Regions from separate parts of the Micromonospora sp. M71_S20 genome, predicted to be linked through region 3. Evidence: riboswitches for the same ligand, from Rfam matches in the RefSeq annotation. Region 3 holds a riboswitch; each other region holds the start of a gene.

Region 1 (5,727 bases), 2.4 Mb from region 3:
GGAGCCGAAGACGCGGGCGGTGGCCCGCCGCTCGTCGCCGTGTTCGGCGAGGTCGGCGGCGACGTGCGCGCGCAGGAAGTTCTGCTCGGCGGGCTCGTCCAGGGCGGCCACCAGCCGCACCGCGTCGTCGATGAGCGCGACCACGTGCGGGAAGGCGTCGCGGAAGAAGCCGGAGATGCGCACGGTGACGTCGACCCGAGGACGGCCCAGCTCCGCCGTCGGCACCACCTCGACGCCGGTGACCCGGCGGGACCGGTCGTCCCACGTCGGGCGGCAGCCGAGCAGGGCGAGGATCTCGGCGATGTCGTCGCCCTGGGTACGCATGGCGCTGGTGCCCCAGACCGTGAGCCCGACCGAGCGGGGGTACTCCCCGGTGTCGGCGAGGTGCCGGGCGAGCAGCGAGTCGGCCAGGGCCACGCCGACGTCCCAGGCGTTGCGGCTCGGGATGGCCTTCGGGTCGACGGAGTAGAAGTTCCGGCCGGTGGGGAGCACGTTGACCAGGCCCCGGGTGGGCGAGCCGGACGGGCCGGGCGGCACGAACCGCCCGTCGAGCGCGCCCACCACCCGGTCGATCTCGTCGGTCGTACGGTCCAGGCGCGGCACCAGCTCGGTGGCGGCGAAGCGGAGCACCGCGGCGGCGTCCGGTACGGCCCGCCCGGCCACCTCCTCGACCACCGCGTCGACGGCGTCGACGTCCCAGCCGAGGGTCTCCATGCCGACGACCAGCCGGCGGGCCAGGGCCTCGATCAGGTCGACCGCGTCGGCGGCGGTCACGCCCGGTCCCTCCACGGTCTCGGTCAGCGCCTCGGGCACGGTGAGCCGCTCCCCGGGGGCGGCGAGCAGGGCCTGCTCGTCCAGCCCGTACGCGCCGGCCAGCGCCTGCCGCAGGCCGGGCAGCGCGCGGGCGCCGCCCCAGACCTGCGGGGCACGCAGCACGGCGAGCACGAGGTTGACCCGGGCCTCGCCGGTGGGCGCGGCGGCGAGGATGTGCAGGCCGTCGCGGATCTGCACGTCCTTGACCTCGCACAGGTAGCCGTCGAGGTGCAGCACGAAGTCGTCGAAGTCGTCGGCGTCGGGCATCCGCTCGGCGTGCAGGTCGTGGTGCAGCTCGGCGGCGCGTACCAGCTCCCAGATCTGGGCCCGCAGGGTCGGCACCTTGGCCGGGTCGAGGGCCTGCACGGTGGCGTACTCGTCGAGCAGCTGCTCCAGCTTCGCCAGGTCCCCGTACGTCTCGGCGCGGGCCATCGGCGGCACCAGGTGGTCGACGACGACGGCGTGCGCGCGCCGCTTGGCCTGCGTGCCCTCGCCGGGGTCGTTGACGATGAACGGGTAGACCAGCGGCAGGTCGCCGAGGACGGCGTCCGGGGCGCAGTCGGCGGCCAGCCCGAGGCCCTTGCCGGGCAGCCACTCCAGGGTGCCGTGCTTGCCCAGGTGCACCACGGCGTCCGCGCCGAACCCGCCGTCGGCGACGGGCGCGGCCAGCCAGCGGTACGCGGCCAGGTAGTGGTGGCTGGGCGGCAGGTCCGGGTCGTGGTAGATGGCGATCGGGTTCTCCCCGAAACCGCGCGGCGGCTGGATCAGCAGCACCACGTTGCCGAAGCGCAGCCCGGCGAGCACGATGTCGCCGCCGTCGGTGTAGAGCCCGCCGGGCGGCTCGCCCCAGTGGGCGAGCATCCGTTCCCGCAGCTCCGCCGGCACCTGCGCGAACCACCGCCGGTACGTCTCCCCCGGCACCCGCGCCTCGGCGGCGCCGAGCTGTTGCGGGGTGAGCCACTCGACGTCGTGGCCGCCGGCGGCGATGAGGGCGTGGATGAGCGCGTCGCCGTCGTCGGGCACCGGGGCGTCGCCGAGGTGGTAGCCGGCGTCGGCCAGGGCGGCGAGCAGCCGCACCGCCGAGGCGGGGGTGTCCAGGCCGACGGCGTTGCCGACCCGGGAGTGCTTCGTCGGATACGAGCTGAGCACGACCGCGAGCCGCTTGTCGGCCTGGGGCACGTGCCGCAGCCGGGCGTGCCGCACGGCGATGCCGGCCACCCGGGCGGCCCGCTCCGGGTCGGCCGCGTAGGTGGAGAGCCCGTCGGCGTCGATCTTCTTGAACGAGAACGGCACGGTGACGATCCGGCCGTCGAACTCGGGGATCGCCACCTGCATCGCGGCGTCCAGCGGGGACAGCCCGGCGTCGCTGGCGGCCCACTGCTCGCGGGTGCTGGTCAGGCAGAGCGCCTGGATCACCGGCACGTCCAGGGCGGCGAGCGCGCCCACGTCCCAGGCGTCCTCGTCCCCTCCGCCGGAGGCGTCGGCGGCGACCGTGCCGCCGGCGGCGAGCACGGTGACCAGCAGGGCGTCGCAGCGGGCGAAGAGCCCGAGCGGCCCCGCGCCGGCGGTGAGTCCGCGCAGCGAGCCGCAGTAGATGGGCAGCGGGTCGCCGCCGGCCGCGTCGACCGCGTCGGCGAGGACGTCGACGAACCCGGTGTTCCCGGCGAGGGCGTGCGCCCGGTAGAAGACGATCCCGACCGTCGGCCGGTCCGGCCGCGTGGGCCGCTCGCCGTGGATGCCGTACGTCGGGGTGGGCGCGGGCGGAGCGAAGCCCTCGCCGGTGAGCAGCACCGTGTCGGAGAGGAACCGGGCGAGCTGGGCGAGGTTCTCCGGCCCGCCCTCGACCAGGTAGGCCAGCGCCTGGGTGGCCACCCCGGAGGCCACGGTGGAGGCCGCCATCAGCTCCGCGTCCGGCACGTTCTCGCCGCCGAGCACGACCGTCGGCACGCCGGAGGCCAGCACCGCCGCGAGCCCGTCCGGCCACGCCTGCCGGCCGCCGAGCAGGCGTACGACGGCGAGGTCGACGCCGTCGAGCAGCGCCGGCACGGCGTCGGCGGCGACCCGGGCGGGGTTGGCGAGCCGGTAGTCGGCGTCGCTGGCGCGGGCGGCGAGCAGGTCGGTGTCGGCGGTGGACAGCAGCAGGATGCGCACGGACAGCTCCGGAGAGTGACGCCCGGGTCGACGCGGGGACGACCGGGCGATGCGGGGATGGGCGCGGTTCAGCGGGTACGACGGGCCGGCGGCCGGCTCACCGGCGGGCCGGCGGGGTCGGGCGGCGCGGTGCGGGCGTCAGCGGTAGGTGGCGAGGGCGCGCCCGGGCACGGCGGCGAGCCGGCCGGTCACGGTGCGGGCACCACCGAATGCCGGGCGACCGACGGCGGGCGCGGTGCGGGCCGGCGGGTGCGCGGCGGCCCGGCGGCTGACCGGCGGGGCAGCGTTGCAGCCGCCCGCGGGAGAGCCGCCGCCAGCGGGGCCGCTGGCACGACCGGGCACGATGCGACGATGATCGTCGATGGGGGAGACGCGGTGCGTCATCGGGTCCTCCTCGGGTGTCCACGCCCTGGAATCGCTCCGACGGCCGAAGTATCCTGGCTCCCGGATCGACGCTCTCCCCCGGCCTTCCAACCGCGCACGCACGGCCGTGACTCACGAGGGGGGATCGCTCCCCGGTGACAGTGGCGGGACCGCGCCGGAATCGCACCGGCTTCCTTCACTGCCGTCAGGCCGCGAATGCTGCCACACCCCGGGCCGCCGGTCAACGCCGCCCCACCCCGGCTCACGGCACCTCGTGTCGATCGACGGGGAGCGATCATTACGCCCTTTCAGGCACGCCTTTCGCATTGTCGTCGACCGATGTAAGGTCTGAGCCGCCGAATACCGTGACGGTGGCCCCGGAACGCGCACGGGCCGAGCGTCCCGGCACCCGCGCGCACCCCGGCGCCCGCGTGCCGTTCCGCTTCCCCAGCAGGCAGGCTGCGGCGCGCGGGAAGCGTCCTCGTCTGCCCGACGTGGTGACGGGGACCTCGACCACGGTCGACGTCGGCTCACCGGCCGGCGAGCCCCGATTCGTAGCCCGCGATCACCAGCTGCGCCCGGTCGCGGGCGGCCAGCTTCGTCAGCAACCGGCCGATGTGCGTCTTCACGGTGCCCCGGCTGAGGTGCAGGTGCCGCTCGATCTCGGCGTTGGACATCCCACGGGTGATCAACGTCAACACCTCCCGTTCCCGCCGGGTCACCCCGTCGAGCCGTCCGGACACCCGCCGGGCGGCCGGCAGTCGGGTGAACTCGGCGATGAGCCGCCGGGTGACGCTCGGGGCCAGCAGCGCCTCGCCGGCGGCGACCACCCGGATCGCGTCGAGCAGCCGCACGGGTGGCGTGTCCTTGAGCAGGAAACCGCTCGCCCCGGCACGCAACGCCCGGTACACGTACTCGTCGAGGTCGAACGTGGTGAGGATGAGCACCCGCGGCGCGTCCCGGAGCGCGGTGACCTGCTCGGTGGCGGCGATACCGTCCAGTTCGGGCATCCGGATGTCCATCAGGACCACGTCGGGCGCGTACGCCCGTGCGAGTTCCACGGCGGCGCGCCCGGTGCCGGCCTCCGCCACCACGGTCATCCCGGGGGTGGCGTCGACCAGCAGGCGGAGGGCCCCGCGCAGCAGCGCCTCGTCGTCGGCCAGGAGCACGCGTACCGGCTCACTCATCGTCGGACACCCCCACGGTGAACGGCAACCGGGCACGGACGGCGAACCCGCCGCCGGGCGCGGGGCCGGCCTCCAGGCTGCCGCCGTGCATCGCCGCCCGTTCGCGCATCCCCCGCAGGCCGTGGCCGGGCGGCCCCACGGCACGCCCCGCCGTCCGGTCGCGACGACGGCGACGGTCAGCACCCCGGGCCCGATCGCGACGGCGATCCGGCAGCGGGTCGGGCCCGCGTGGCGCAGCACGTTGGTGAGCGCCTCCTGCACGATCCGGTACGCCGAGGCCTGCACGGCCGCCGGCACCCGCGACAGGTCGGGCGCCACCTCCAGGTCGACGGCGACGCCGGCGAGGCGGACGTCCGCCATCAGCCGGTCGAGTTCGGCGAAGCTCGGCGCGGTGTCGACCGGATCGCGCAGCGCGCCGAGCACGACCCGGACGTCGTCGAGGGCCGCCCGGCTGACCCGCTCGATCGCGGCCAGGGCGTCCCGGCCCTGGCCGGGATGGCTGTCGGCGAGGTGGTTGGCGACCGCCGCCCGCATCGCGATCACGCTCAGGCTGTGCCCGACCACGTCGTGGATGTCCCGGGCGATGCGCAACCGCTCCTCGGCCACCGCCCGGTCGGCACGCAGCTCGGCGAGCTGGGCGGCGTGCTGCCGGCGGGCGCGTACCGCCCGGCCGAGCGCCCACGAGCCGGCGATCACGGTCGCGGCGTAGAGCAGGACCGGCACCGGCGTGGCCGCGAACGACTCCTCCCCCGGCCGGATCGGGACCACCGGCAGCCCGGGTACCGCCGTGGCCGACACGCCCCCTGCCGTGACGCCCGCGAGCGCCCCGACGAGCGCCGCCCCGGCCCGCCGGGTGGGGGCGCACAGGGCGGGCGGGTAGAGCGCGAGCGCCACCGCGAACACCACGGCGTCGCCGGCGACCCCGACCGCGACCGCCACGGCCCCGGCCACCACCACGACGGTGAGCACCGGCAATGGCCAGCGCCGGCGGAGGGCGAGGGGGAGCCCGAACAGCACGGCCAGTCCTCCGGCGAGCACCGGGGCGGCGGGCGTCCGGAACACCGCGAGGGGTACGAGGGCCACTGCCGCCAGCGCGTCGAACGCCACCAGCCGCCGCGGCCCGAGCCGCTCCATGGTGACCACCCGGCCACCGTATCCGCCCGACGACCGCCGGGCGTCGGACCAGGGTCCGATGCCGGTCCGGACCGCGCTC
Region 2 (5,727 bases), 1.3 Mb from region 3:
CCTGCGGGGGGCCCGCAGCGGGCAGGGCCCGTCCTACGAGGAGTTGGTGGAGACCGAGGGCCGGCCCCGGCTGCGCTACTGGCTGGACCGGCTGATCGCCGACCAGGTGCTGGAGGCGGCCGTGGTGTACGGCTACTTCCCGGCGTACGCCGAGGGCAACGACCTGGTGGTGCTGGACGAGAACGGGCACTCCGAGCGGGCGCGGTTCTCCTTCCCCCGGCAGCGGCAGGAGCGGCGGCTCTGCCTGGCCGACTTCTTCCGTCCGCGCGGCGACGAGCTGGACGTGGTGGCGTTGCAGTTGGTCACGGTGGGGCAGCCGATCAGCGAGTACACGGCGAAGATGTTCGCCCGCAACGAGTACCGCGACTACCTGGAGGTGCACGGGCTGTCCGTGCAGCTCACCGAGGCCCTCGCGGAGTACTGGCACCGGCGGATCCGCTCCGAGCTGATCCTGCCGGGCGGTCGTACGGTGGCCGACGACGATCCGGCGGACCTGGCGGGTCTGCTGCGCACCGACTACCGGGGCTGCCGGTACGCGTTCGGCTACCCGGCCTGCCCCGACCTGGAGGACCGGGCGAAGATCGTGGAGTTGCTGGGCGCGGAGCGCATCGGCGTGCAGCTGTCGGAGGAGTTCCAGCTGATGCCGGAGCAGGCGACGGACGCGATCGTGGTGCACCACCCGGAGGCGAGCTACTTCAACGCCAAGTGACGGGCGCAGGTGCTGAACTCGTCGTCGATCTCTCGGACCGGAGTTTTGTCGTCACGCCAAGCAGTGTTCGCTGAACGCGCCGATCGGGAGCTGATCCCGATCGGCGCGTCGCGGGCCGCGGTATCAGCCGAGGTGCCGGGCGAAGAACCGTAGCGTGCTTTCCAGCTCGAATGCCGGGATCTCCCCGTGCTTGCCGGGGTTAGCGTGCAGCGTCTTCTCGGCTGAGGCCAAGGCGTCGAACAGCGCCAAGCCCTGGGCCCGTGGCACCCGCTCATCGTCCCACTGGAGCAGGAACTCCACCGGGACGGTGATCCGCGCGGCGGCCTCGGCTGATGCCAGCGCCCCGCCCAGGCCCAGCACCGCCGCACGGACCCGGGATTCGGCGGCAACGAACGGAACGCCGAGTCCGCAGCCCAACGACACGCCCCAGTAGCCCACGGGTCCAGCGCCGACGTGTTCGAGTCGCTGGACCGCGTCCAGGACCGCCTGCCATTCCGGAACGGTCCGGCGGGCTACGAGCGCCTGGAAACCAGCGATCAGCGGAGCCAACTCCTGCCCGGCGTCCGCGCGCGCCTGGTTCTCGGTCGCGATCCGGTGGTACTCCTCGACCTTCGGCCGGTCGCCATGGCCGGGCACGTCGACCGCCGCCACCGCGAAACCACACTCGGCCACGAAGCGGCGCGCACGGGCCACGACGCCGGGCGCCTTCTTGTGTTGACCGCCGCCGTGTCCCATGAAAATGAGAGGACGAGCGCCGGCGGCACCCTCTGGCGTCCACAGCACGCCGGGAATCTCACCGAGGGTGAACAGCTGTTCGGAGACACCGTCGGACGACGTCTCGGAGATGAAGCGCATAGCGTTCAAGCCTTTCGGAATGCCTTTGCGGACACTCCCTAGGCCGTGCGGGGGAGGGAGTCCCGACCTGTCATAGCGTTGATCGGTCTCACCTCCTCAGCTCGCAGCACAGCGACGCCGAACGTACCACAAGGCTTCATCCATGTCTGGGGCGGCCGCACCGCCCGCCGCGTCGGTTTCGTCGCCCTGGCCACGTGAGCCCCACAGGAGTGTCGAGATGCCGAGTCGGGTTGCGGCTGTCAGGACAATGTTGGTATGAGTCAATCTACGAGACGCCTGACCGGAGTCGTCGGGCGGTTTGGTCGCCCCCGTTGTCACCGCGCTCTTGACGAACGTTTGCGCTGCACCTGGACGCCAGTGGACGGCGGCGAGCCCGGTCGGCGACGGCCGGGGTCGCTCCGGGCGTGATTCCAGCGTGGTGGCTCGTGTCTTCTTCCCCGTCGAGGTCTTATTCCTAGAATGGAAATACCGGGATCCTGCATGGAATCATCAGACATCTTGGCAGTCGTGGCGATAGTGACCGCGGTGCTGTCTGCGATCTACAGCCACCGTTTGTCCCGGCGGGCCCATCACGTCTCCACTTACTACGGCGTCATCGGTCTCTTCAGGGAGTTGGACAAGACGTTCCTGGAATATCCCGAGATCCGGCCCTACTTTTATGACGGAAAGCCTGTCGGTGACGATGAGCCGGATCGGCACAGGATCCGAGCTGCCGCGGAACTGATCCTGGACACCTTCGAGTGGATTTGGTATCGACGGAAGGACTTGAACGCCAAGGGCGAGGAGGGGTGGAGGGCGTACATCGTCGACACGTTCTCTTCCAGTCCGGCACTTCAGCACCATTACGCGAGTTCCGCGTCCTGGTATCCGGGGATCACCCGTCTGATCGCTGAACACGGGATCGCTCTGGCAGATGGAATGGTCAGCTCAGGTGATGTGAGCGTCGGTGGACGTCGTGGCCGGGGTCGCTTCGACGGTGCCCGCGAGGGGGTGTCCATCGAGGGGGCGGCGAATGACTGACGGGTGTCGTACGGCTTCGGCGACCGGTCCCGTCCGGGGCGGTCGGCGTCGGGCCGGCGCGGCTCGTCGACGATGGCCAGCGTGCCCCGCCCGGCCCGGGCGCGCCGGCGGGGCACGGGCCGGCGCGGTGGCCCGGAGGAGGAAACCTTCATATCTCAGATCCAGGGACGTAGACATCTTTCATGTTCTATCGATGTCCCGCTATATTGCCGAGCAGTGTCGATCTCTCCCGATGACGAGGTGCACATGTTCGACAACCCGACGCTTCGGCGGCGTACCCTCTTGGCGGCCGTCGCCGGCGCCGCGGCCGTCCCCATCGTCGCCGGCCCCGCGTGGGCGGCGTTGCCGAAGGTCTACATCGACCCGGGCCACGGCGGCACCGACCCCGGCGCGGTCGGCAACGGGCTGCAGGAGAAGGCCCTGACGCTCGACATCTCCCTGCAACTGCGCAACATCCTGCTGGCCAACTGGGGCGTCGACGTCCGGATGTCCCGGACGACCGACATCACCCGCAGCCTGGCGTACCGCACGGACGACGCCAACGCGTGGGGCGCGAACCTGCTCGTGAGCGTGCACATCAACTCCGGCGGCGGCACCGGCTTCGAGAGCTACCGGTACCCGACGGCGGGGGCGGCCACCGTCAACCTGCACAACGCGCTGCACCCGAGGGTGATCGGCGCCATGCGGACGATCGGCGGGGTCACCGACCGAGGGCTGAAGACCGCGAACTTCCACATGCTGCGCGAGGCGGCCATGCCCGCGGTGCTGACCGAGAACCTCTTCATCGACAGCGTCGCCGACTCGAACCTGCTCAAGCGGGCGGACTTCATCACCGCCGTCGCCCGGGGGCACGCCGAGGGTATCGCCGCCTACCTCGGCCTCGGCACCACCAACCCGCCGCCCACGGGCGGCACCATCGTGGACAACGCCACGGCGGGGCGGTTCACGGCGAGCACCAACTGGGGCACCTCCTCGTACTCGGCCCAGCGCTACGGGGCCGACTACCGCTTCGCCAACCCCACGCCCGCCAGCGACGCCGCCTGGTTCAAGGTGAACATCCCGACGGCCGGCGACTACCGGATCGAGGTGCGGCACCCGGCCGACCCCGGTTACAACAGCTCGGCCCCGCACGTCGTCGTCACCGCCTCGGGCAACCGCACGGTCAACGTGGACCAGCGCTCCAGCGGCGGCGTGTGGCGCTCGCTGGGCACCTTCGGACTGGCCGCCGGTGACCGCAACCTGGTCGCGGTGAGCCGCTGGACCAGCACCCCCGGCTACGTGGTGGCTGACGCCGTCCGGGTCACCAAGGTCTGACCGCACCGCCCTGGGGGCGGACCGGGATCGTGTGACCACAGGATCCCGGTCCGCTCCCACGTCCGTGCCAGTTGTGGAATTCGCGCACCCGGCAGACCAGGACCGCGCCGCCGGCCGATCCTCCTCCGGCCACAGTCGCCGCTGCTGCCCGCCGTGGTGGAGCGCGATCCGGGCCCAGCACACTCAGGCGCCTGTGGTGTCCACGGCCGCGACTGTACCGAGGGGACGACAGCCCTGCGAGCCGCCGCGGGCGGGCATCGACGCGGACGCCGGGCCGGCGATCGACGGGCGTCACCCGGGCCGCCGACGACACGCCCGAGACCGACATGTGGGGTGTGACAACGACGCCAACCCTATATATGGTGTCGGCGCAGCTGGTTCGGCCGCTCATCCGGAGCGGTCGAGGCAAGAGGGAACCCGGTGGGAATCCGGGACTGCCCCGCAGCGGTGAGTGGGAACGACCGCCGTCATCAGCACTGGGCCGCCAGCGGCCTGGGAAGCGACGGCCAGTAGGAGACCGGCGAGTCCGGTCGCGCCCGCGAGTCCGAAGACCTGCCAGTGCGCCGTACGCCCGCATCCGGGTGTGCGGCGGTCCGAGGCCGCGTGGGACGGCCGACGCCATCCCGACGCGTGCCCGGCGCGCGTCGTCGTCGGTGTCCGCTCCCCGCGTGCCCAGGAATTCCGTCTGGGATCAAGGCTCGCGAGGAGTGAGTGGTGACAGTCACCGAGGTTGTTCCGGCCGACGATGCGGCCGTGGCGGGCCAGCGGCGGCCGCAGATGCGGGTCCGCAAGCGCGACGGCGGCACCGAGGCGGTCGACGTCAACAGGATCGTCCGTGCGGTCGAGCGGTGGGCCGACGACCTCGCCGACGTCGACCCGCTGCGGGTGGCGACCCGGACGATCAGCGGCCTGTACGACGGGGCGACGACGGCCGAACTGGACCGGCTGTCCATCCAGACCGCCGCGGAGATGCTCGGTGAGGAGCCGCAGTACTCGCGGCTGGCCGCCCGCCTGCTGGCCGGGTACGTCGACAAGGAGGTCCGCCGGCAGGGCATCGGCTCCTTCAGCGAGGCGATCCGGCGCGGCCACGCCGAGGGCCTGATCGGCGACGACACCGCGGCGTTCGTCGCCGCCCACGCGAGCGCCCTCGACGCGGCCGTCGATCCGCGCGGTGACCTGCGCTTCGAGTACTTCGGGCTGCGGACGGTCTACGACCGGTACCTGCTGCGCCACCCGACGAGCCGGCTGGTGCTGGAGACCCCGCAGTACTGGCTGCTTCGCGTGGCCTGCGGCCTGTCGCAGGCACCGGACGAGGCGATCGAGTTCTACCGGCTGATGTCGAGCCTGGCGTACCTGCCGAGTTCGCCGACGTTGTTCAACTCCGGCACCCGGCACACCCAGATGTCCTCCTGCTACCTGGTCGACTCCCCGCGCGACGAGCTCGACTCGATCTACCAGCGGTACGCGCAGGTGGCGAACCTGTCGAAGTTCGCCGGAGGGATCGGCATCGCGTTCTCGCGGGTCCGCTCGCGGGGCGCGCTGATCAGGGGCACCAACGGGCAGTCCAACGGGATCGTGCCGTGGCTGCGGACGTTGGACGCCTCGGTGGCGGCGGTCAACCAGGGCGGCCGGCGCAAGGGGGCGGCCTGCGTCTACCTGGAACCGTGGCACCCGGACGTCGAGGAGTTCCTCCAACTGCGGGACAACACCGGTGAGGACGCCCGGCGCACCCACAACCTGAACCTGGCCAACTGGATCCCGGACGAGTTCATGCGGCGGGTGGAGTCCGACGGGGTGTGGTCGCTGTTCGACCCGGACGTGGTGCCGGA
Region 3 (5,727 bases):
ATGGTCGGCGTCCTCTCCGTCATCGGCCTGGCCTTCGACGGCGCGGGCCAGCTGCGCACGTTGCAGCGGGCCGACAACCTCGCGGCCGAGGCCGCCCGCGCCGGCGGCCAGGCCATCGACCGGGCCACCGCCATCGAGGGCGGGCCGACCCGGATCAACCGTCCCCAGGCCCGCCGGGCCGTCGCCGACTACCTCGCCGCCGCCGGCGCCGCCGGCCACACCGTCAGCTTCCCGGTCGTCGACGGGGAGACCCGGGTCCGGGTACGCGTCACCGTCACGCACCGCAGATCCATGCTCGGCCTGTTCGGCTTCGACGAGACCGTCACCGTCTCCGGCGAGGCGACCGCGCGGCCGCTCACCGGGGCACCGTAGGAAGGGAAGGCAGCCATGGCCGCATCGGGGCGTTCCGCCGTACGGCGGACCGGACGCATCCTGACCGGGTTCGGCGCGCTCGTCGTGCTCTGCGCGGTGCTGGTCGGCGCGCCGGTGGCGCTGCTCGCCCTCGCCGGCAACCCGTTGCCCGATCACCTGCCCACCGTCGCGGAGATCGGCTCGACGCTGACCAGCCGCGACGACGGGCGGCTCTTCCTGCGGGCGCTGGCGCTGGCCGGCTGGTTCGGCTGGGCCACGTTCGCCCTCTCCGTCCTGGTCGAACTCTGCGCGCAGGCGCTGCGCCGACCCGCGCCCCGGCTGCCGGGAATGAGTCGCCAGCAGCGGGCCGCCGCCGCGCTGGTCGGTTCGGTCGCGCTGATCCTCGCGGCCAGCCCGGCGGCGAGCGCGGCGACGGCGGTCGCCGGCCCGTACGCCCTGCCGTCGGCAGCGGCCGCGACCGCGCAGCCGACTGTCGCGGAGGCCGCCTGGCCGGGTCCGGCCGCGCGCACCTGGTCCGCCTCGGCCGCCCAGGTCGCCCGGCCCGCCTCGGCCGCTCCGGTCACTCGGCCGCTGTCGGCCGCCCTGCCTGCTCAGCCCCCGACGACTGTCCCGGTTGCACGGCCGGCATCGGCCGCCTCGGCCGCGCCGGCCGACCTGTCCGCTCCTGCCGACTCGGACGACGGCGTGGCGGTCTACCGGGTGGCCCGGGGCGACCACCTGGGCGCCGTCGCCCAGCGCTACCTGGACGAGTTCGCCGACTACCGGGAGTTGGCCGAGCTGAACCGGCTCGGCGACCCCGACCGGATCCACCCCGGCCAGTTGCTGAAGCTGCCCGGGGACGCCGAGGACCGGGGGGCCCGCCGGCACGCCACCGGCCGCCTCGTCGCGCGCCCGACCCCGCCCGCTCCCACCCGGCCGGCCCCGCAGCCGGCGCCGGGGAAGGTCGCTCCCGAGCGGGCGACGCCGCCCCCGCCGGCCGCCGAGGCCCCGGTGCCGCCCCCGGCGGAGAGGGACGCCGGTCAGGCCCCGACGGTGACGGTGGGAGCCGCCCGGGCCGGCGAACCCGATCGGGTGAACAGGCCCCTCGCGGTCTCCGCCGTCCTGGCGGTGGCGAGCATCGTCGGCGCGCAGATCGGCGCGGTCCTGGGCCTACGCCGCCGACCGGGCCACGTACCGGCCGGCGCCGCCCGGACCACGGCCGCCGCCCGCCGTGGCACCGCCGCGCGCGACACCACCACGACCAGGCGCGGCCCGGGTCGCCGGGACGTCGGCACCACCCCGCGCGGCAGCGCGACCACGGCCGACCGGGACGGTACGGACGCCGGCACCCACGACTCCGCACACCCGACCGGTCACGGCTCCGCGTACGCCAGCGGCATCGTTCACGCGGGCAGGACCGCCCCCGGCACGGCCACCGGCGTCGGCACCTACGACGGCGGGCTGACCGCCGGCGCCCGCGACGACGATCTGACCGGCCACGGCCGAACCCACCCGGGTTCGTCCCGCGACACACCAATCGGCCGCCACCGCCGCCCCTGACCCATCCACCCTGCTCACACCCGCCGACGCCCTACCACCCACCCCACCCCACCCCGCCCAACCGAAACCGCTTCGCTCGGGCGACCACCGATACCGCTCGGGTGATCAAGAGGTTTGGTCACGGCAGGCAGATCGAACTCGCCCCAAACCTCTTGATCGACATCGGAGGCCGAGGCCGGAGAGCACGGGACCGGGCGGGCCGAGCCGGGCGGGCCGAGCCGGATAGGGGCATGGCCCAGCCGGACAGCACGGCAGCCGGGCCGGGAGGGCGCAGGGTGCCGGTCAGGGGAGGCGGGTCTCCAGGACGCCGTTGACGACGCGGGTCGGCAGGACCTGCTGGTCGTTGCCGGACGGGCCGTGTACGACCTCGCCGCCGTTGAGACGGAACGCGCTGCCGTGCCACGGGCAGACCACGCACGCGTGCCCGTCGATCTCGCGCACCTCGCCCTCGCCCAGCGGGCCGCTCTGGTGCGGGCAGCGCTCCAGCATCACGGTGACCTCGTCGCCGTGCCGGTAGAGGATCACCGAGACGTCGTCGACCTCCCGGGTGATCAGCTTGCGCTCCGGCAGGGCGGCCATGTCCGCGATCGAGTGCCAGCCGTCGCTCATCCGGTGCAGCTCGGAGATGCTCTGGTTGACCTGCGCGCCCTGCTTGTACGCCAGGTGCCCGCCGAGGTACGCCCCCATGCTGGCGGCGCCGAGCCCGAGGAAGCCGAGCGTACGGCCGAGGTTGTGCCGGCCGGTCATCCGCGCGGCCACCGAGCCGGCGTAGAACGCCAGGCCGACGCTGTTGGACGCGGCGTGCACCAGGCCGACCCGGCGCTGGTCGCGGGCGAGTGCCGCCCAGTCGTTGAGGCCGGCGACCGCGGCCGGGAGGGCGCTGACGGTGCCCACCGTGCACAGGGTGGTGGCGGCCCGGCGCTGTCCCGGCATGAGGTCCAGCACCGCCGTGCTGATCCACGCGCCGACCGGCACCTGCACCATCGCCGGGTGCAGCGGATGGCCCAGCCACACGCCGTGCAGCAGGTCGCGGACCCGCTGCGGTCGGAGGGTGGCCTGGACGGCGCGCTGCAACCGGTCGCCGACCCGGTCCAGGCCGGATGCCTGTTCGATCTTCGTCAAGAGTGCTCGCACCCGTACCGACTTCCCGGCAGGAGCCGGCGCAAACCGGTCGGCGGTGACGGATCCGCAGCCGTACGTGATCGGGCCCCCGCAGACCCGTAACGGGACGCCCCACCGAGGTCAGCTCTCCCGTGCCGCCCAGCGGTCGTGGTGGATCGCGTCGGCCAGCGGGCGCTTCTGCCGCCAGCCGTGCCGGGCCAGGTCGGGTACGGGCTCGAAGTGGGTGACCGGCCCGAGGCAGAGCCACGCCACCGGCCGGATCCCGTCGGGGATGCCGAGCAGCTCGGCGAGCCAGGGCTCCCGGTAGAACGACACCCAGCCCACCCCGAGCCCCTCGGCGGTCGCGGCGAGCCAGAGGTTCTGGATGGCGAGGCAGGTCGAGTAGAGCCCGGTGTCGGCGATGGCGTGCCGGCCGAGCACGGCGGGGCCGCCCCGGGACTGGTCGTGGGTGACCACCACCGACAGCGTCGACTCCAGGACGCCGTCGATCTTGATGCGGGCGAACCGCTCGGCCGCCTCCCCGTCGAGCGTCGCGGCGAACGTGTCCCGCTCGGTGCGGACGTGCTCGTGGAACCGGCGGCGCAGCTCCGGGTCGCGCACCAGGACGAAGTCCCAGGGCTGCGAGTAGCCGACGCTCGGCGCGGCGTGCGCCGCCGCCAGCACCCGGTCCAGCGTCTCCTCGGGCACCGGCGCCCCGGTGAACTGGGCGCGTACGTCCCGGCGGCGGTGGATGACGTCGTACAGATCCAAGGCAGGCTCCCGCTGCGCTCGGCCCACGCCACGCCGGACGCGGGCACCGGACGCGAGGCCGGTCTTCGGACTCCCGGATCGACGCCTGGCCGTCCGCCTTCCCGGCCCGGGCGGGCCAGTGGCTGCGCGTACGCGTGGACGGTGGCTCCCCGGTCACCGCGGCGGGCCCGTGCCGGATTCGCACCGGCTTCCCGATTCTCCCCGCTCGCGCGGGGCACCTCACATGATCGTGCCATCGGGATGCTAGCGCCGCCCGGCCCGTCCCGGTCCGGCGGGCGGCGCGGTGCACCCGCAGCGGTGGAAATCCGGTCGCGGGCCGCCCGCCGCGGTACCACTGTGGTCCGGGTGTACGCACTCTCCTCCCGCCCGCTGCCGGCCGGTCGACCGGCGACCCGACTGACTCTCGCGCTGGGACAGCCCCGGGCCGTGCCGCCCCCGCTGCTGATGCTGCTGGGCATGCTCTCCACCCAGGTCGGGGCGGCCGTCGCCAAGCAACTCTTCGGCAGCACCAGCGCCGGCGGTACGACCACGTTGCGGCTCGGCTTCGCCGCGCTCATCCTGCTGGTCCTGGTCCGGCCGGGGCTGCGCCTGGGCTGGCGCACCGCCGGTCTGGTCGGGGCGTTCGGGCTGGCCCTCGCGGTGATGAACCTCGCCTTCTACGCGGCCCTGGAACGGGTGCCGCTGGGGGTCGCGGTCACCATCGGCTTCGCCGGGCCGCTGCTGGTGTCGCTCGGCGGCAGCCGCCGGCTCGGCGACGTGGCGTGGGCGGCGCTGGCCGGCGGGGGCGTGCTGCTGATCAGCGGGCTCGGCGGGACGGGGGTGGACCGGGTGGGGCTGCTGTGCTGCGTGGCCGTCGCGGTCGGCTGGGCCGGCTACGTGCTGCTCGGCAAGGCGGTCAGCGCCCGGGTGCCGGGCAGCCGGGGCCTCGCGCTGGGGATGGCGGTAGCCGCGCTGGCCGTGCTGCCCTTCGGGGTCGCCGGCAGCGGTACGGCGCTGCTCGACCCGTGGACCCTCGCGCTGGGGGCGGCGGTGGCGCTGCTGTCGTCGGTGCTGCCGTACTCGGCGGAGATGGCGGCGCTGCGCCGGATGCCGGCCCGGGTCTTCGCGGTGCTGCTCAGCCTGGAGCCGGCGATCGGGGCGCTGGTCGGGCTGGTCCTGCTCGGCGAGCTGCTGGCCTGGCCGCAGGCGGTCGGCGTGGCCTGCGTGGTCGGCGCCGCGCTGGGCGCCACCCTGGTCCGCCCGGGCCGGTCCGCCCCGCACTGACGCCTGGCGCCGCCGGCACCGCCGGGGGCATGCTGTCGCAATGGGGGTACGCGTCGAACGCGCCGCGGCGGTGACCACGGTGATCCTGGATTGCCCGGAGGCCCGCAACGCGGTCGACGGGCCGACCGCCCGGGCGCTGGCCGACGCGTTCCGCGCCTTCGAGGCCGACCCCGGCGCCTCCGTGGCCGTGCTCTGGGGGGCCGGCGGCACGTTCTGCGCCGGCGCCGACCTGAAGGCCATCGGCACCCCGAGCGGCAACCGCGTCGAAGCGCAGGGGGACGGCCCGATGGGCCCGACCCGGATGACGCTCAGCAAGCCGGTGATCGCCGCGATCTCCGGTCACGCGGTGGCCGGCGGGTTGGAGTTGGCGCTCTGGTGCGACCTGCGGGTGGCCGAGTCCGACGCGGTGCTCGGGGTGTTCTGCCGCCGCTGGGGAGTGCCGCTGATCGACGGGGGCACGGTCCGGCTGCCCCGGCTGATCGGCGAGAGCCGGGCGATGGACCTGATCCTCACCGGCCGGCCGGTGCCGGCCGAGGAGGCGTACGCCATCGGGCTGGTGAACCGGCTGGTCGCGCCGGGCGAGTCCCGGTCGGCGGCCGAGCGGCTGGCCGCCGAGATCGCCCGGCACCCGCAGACCTGCCTGCGCAACGACCGGGCGGCGCTGCTCGCCGGCGCCGGCCT

What was found. Region 3 has a riboswitch for cobalamin ahead of bluB (5,6-dimethylbenzimidazole synthase). Riboswitches for the same ligand answer to the same signal wherever they lie in the genome.
Region 1: linked by a shared signal. The riboswitch ahead of DER29_RS20290 (hypothetical protein) and the one ahead of bluB (5,6-dimethylbenzimidazole synthase) in region 3 are both predicted to bind cobalamin.
Region 2: linked by a shared signal. The riboswitch ahead of DER29_RS15495 (ribonucleoside-diphosphate reductase subunit alpha) and the one ahead of bluB (5,6-dimethylbenzimidazole synthase) in region 3 are both predicted to bind cobalamin.

What each region holds. Positions count from the first base shown of each region.
Region 1 is NZ_RCCV01000001.1:4,720,460-4,726,186, forward strand. It holds gene cobN (cobaltochelatase subunit CobN) at 1-2,964, opposite strand, end outside; gene DER29_RS20290 (hypothetical protein) at 3,103-3,348, opposite strand; cobalamin riboswitch at 3,395-3,524, opposite strand; gene DER29_RS35480 (response regulator transcription factor) at 3,858-4,514, opposite strand; partial or broken gene DER29_RS35485 (sensor histidine kinase) at 4,926-5,648, opposite strand.
Region 2 is NZ_RCCV01000001.1:3,592,763-3,598,489, forward strand. It holds gene metH (methionine synthase) at 1-709, shown strand, start outside; gene DER29_RS15480 (dienelactone hydrolase family protein) at 833-1,564, opposite strand; gene DER29_RS15485 (hypothetical protein) at 2,045-2,584, shown strand; gene DER29_RS15490 (N-acetylmuramoyl-L-alanine amidase) at 2,801-3,898, shown strand; cobalamin riboswitch at 4,257-4,473, shown strand; gene DER29_RS15495 (ribonucleoside-diphosphate reductase subunit alpha) at 4,676-5,727, shown strand, end outside.
Region 3 is NZ_RCCV01000001.1:2,335,874-2,341,600, forward strand. It holds gene DER29_RS10580 (pilus assembly protein TadG-related protein) at 1-372, shown strand, start outside; partial or broken gene DER29_RS10585 (LysM peptidoglycan-binding domain-containing protein) at 388-1,563, shown strand; gene DER29_RS10590 (Rieske 2Fe-2S domain-containing protein) at 2,194-3,045, opposite strand; gene bluB (5,6-dimethylbenzimidazole synthase) at 3,154-3,783, opposite strand; cobalamin riboswitch at 3,822-4,020, opposite strand; gene DER29_RS10600 (DMT family transporter) at 4,129-5,046, shown strand; gene DER29_RS10605 (crotonase/enoyl-CoA hydratase family protein) at 5,087-5,727, shown strand, end outside.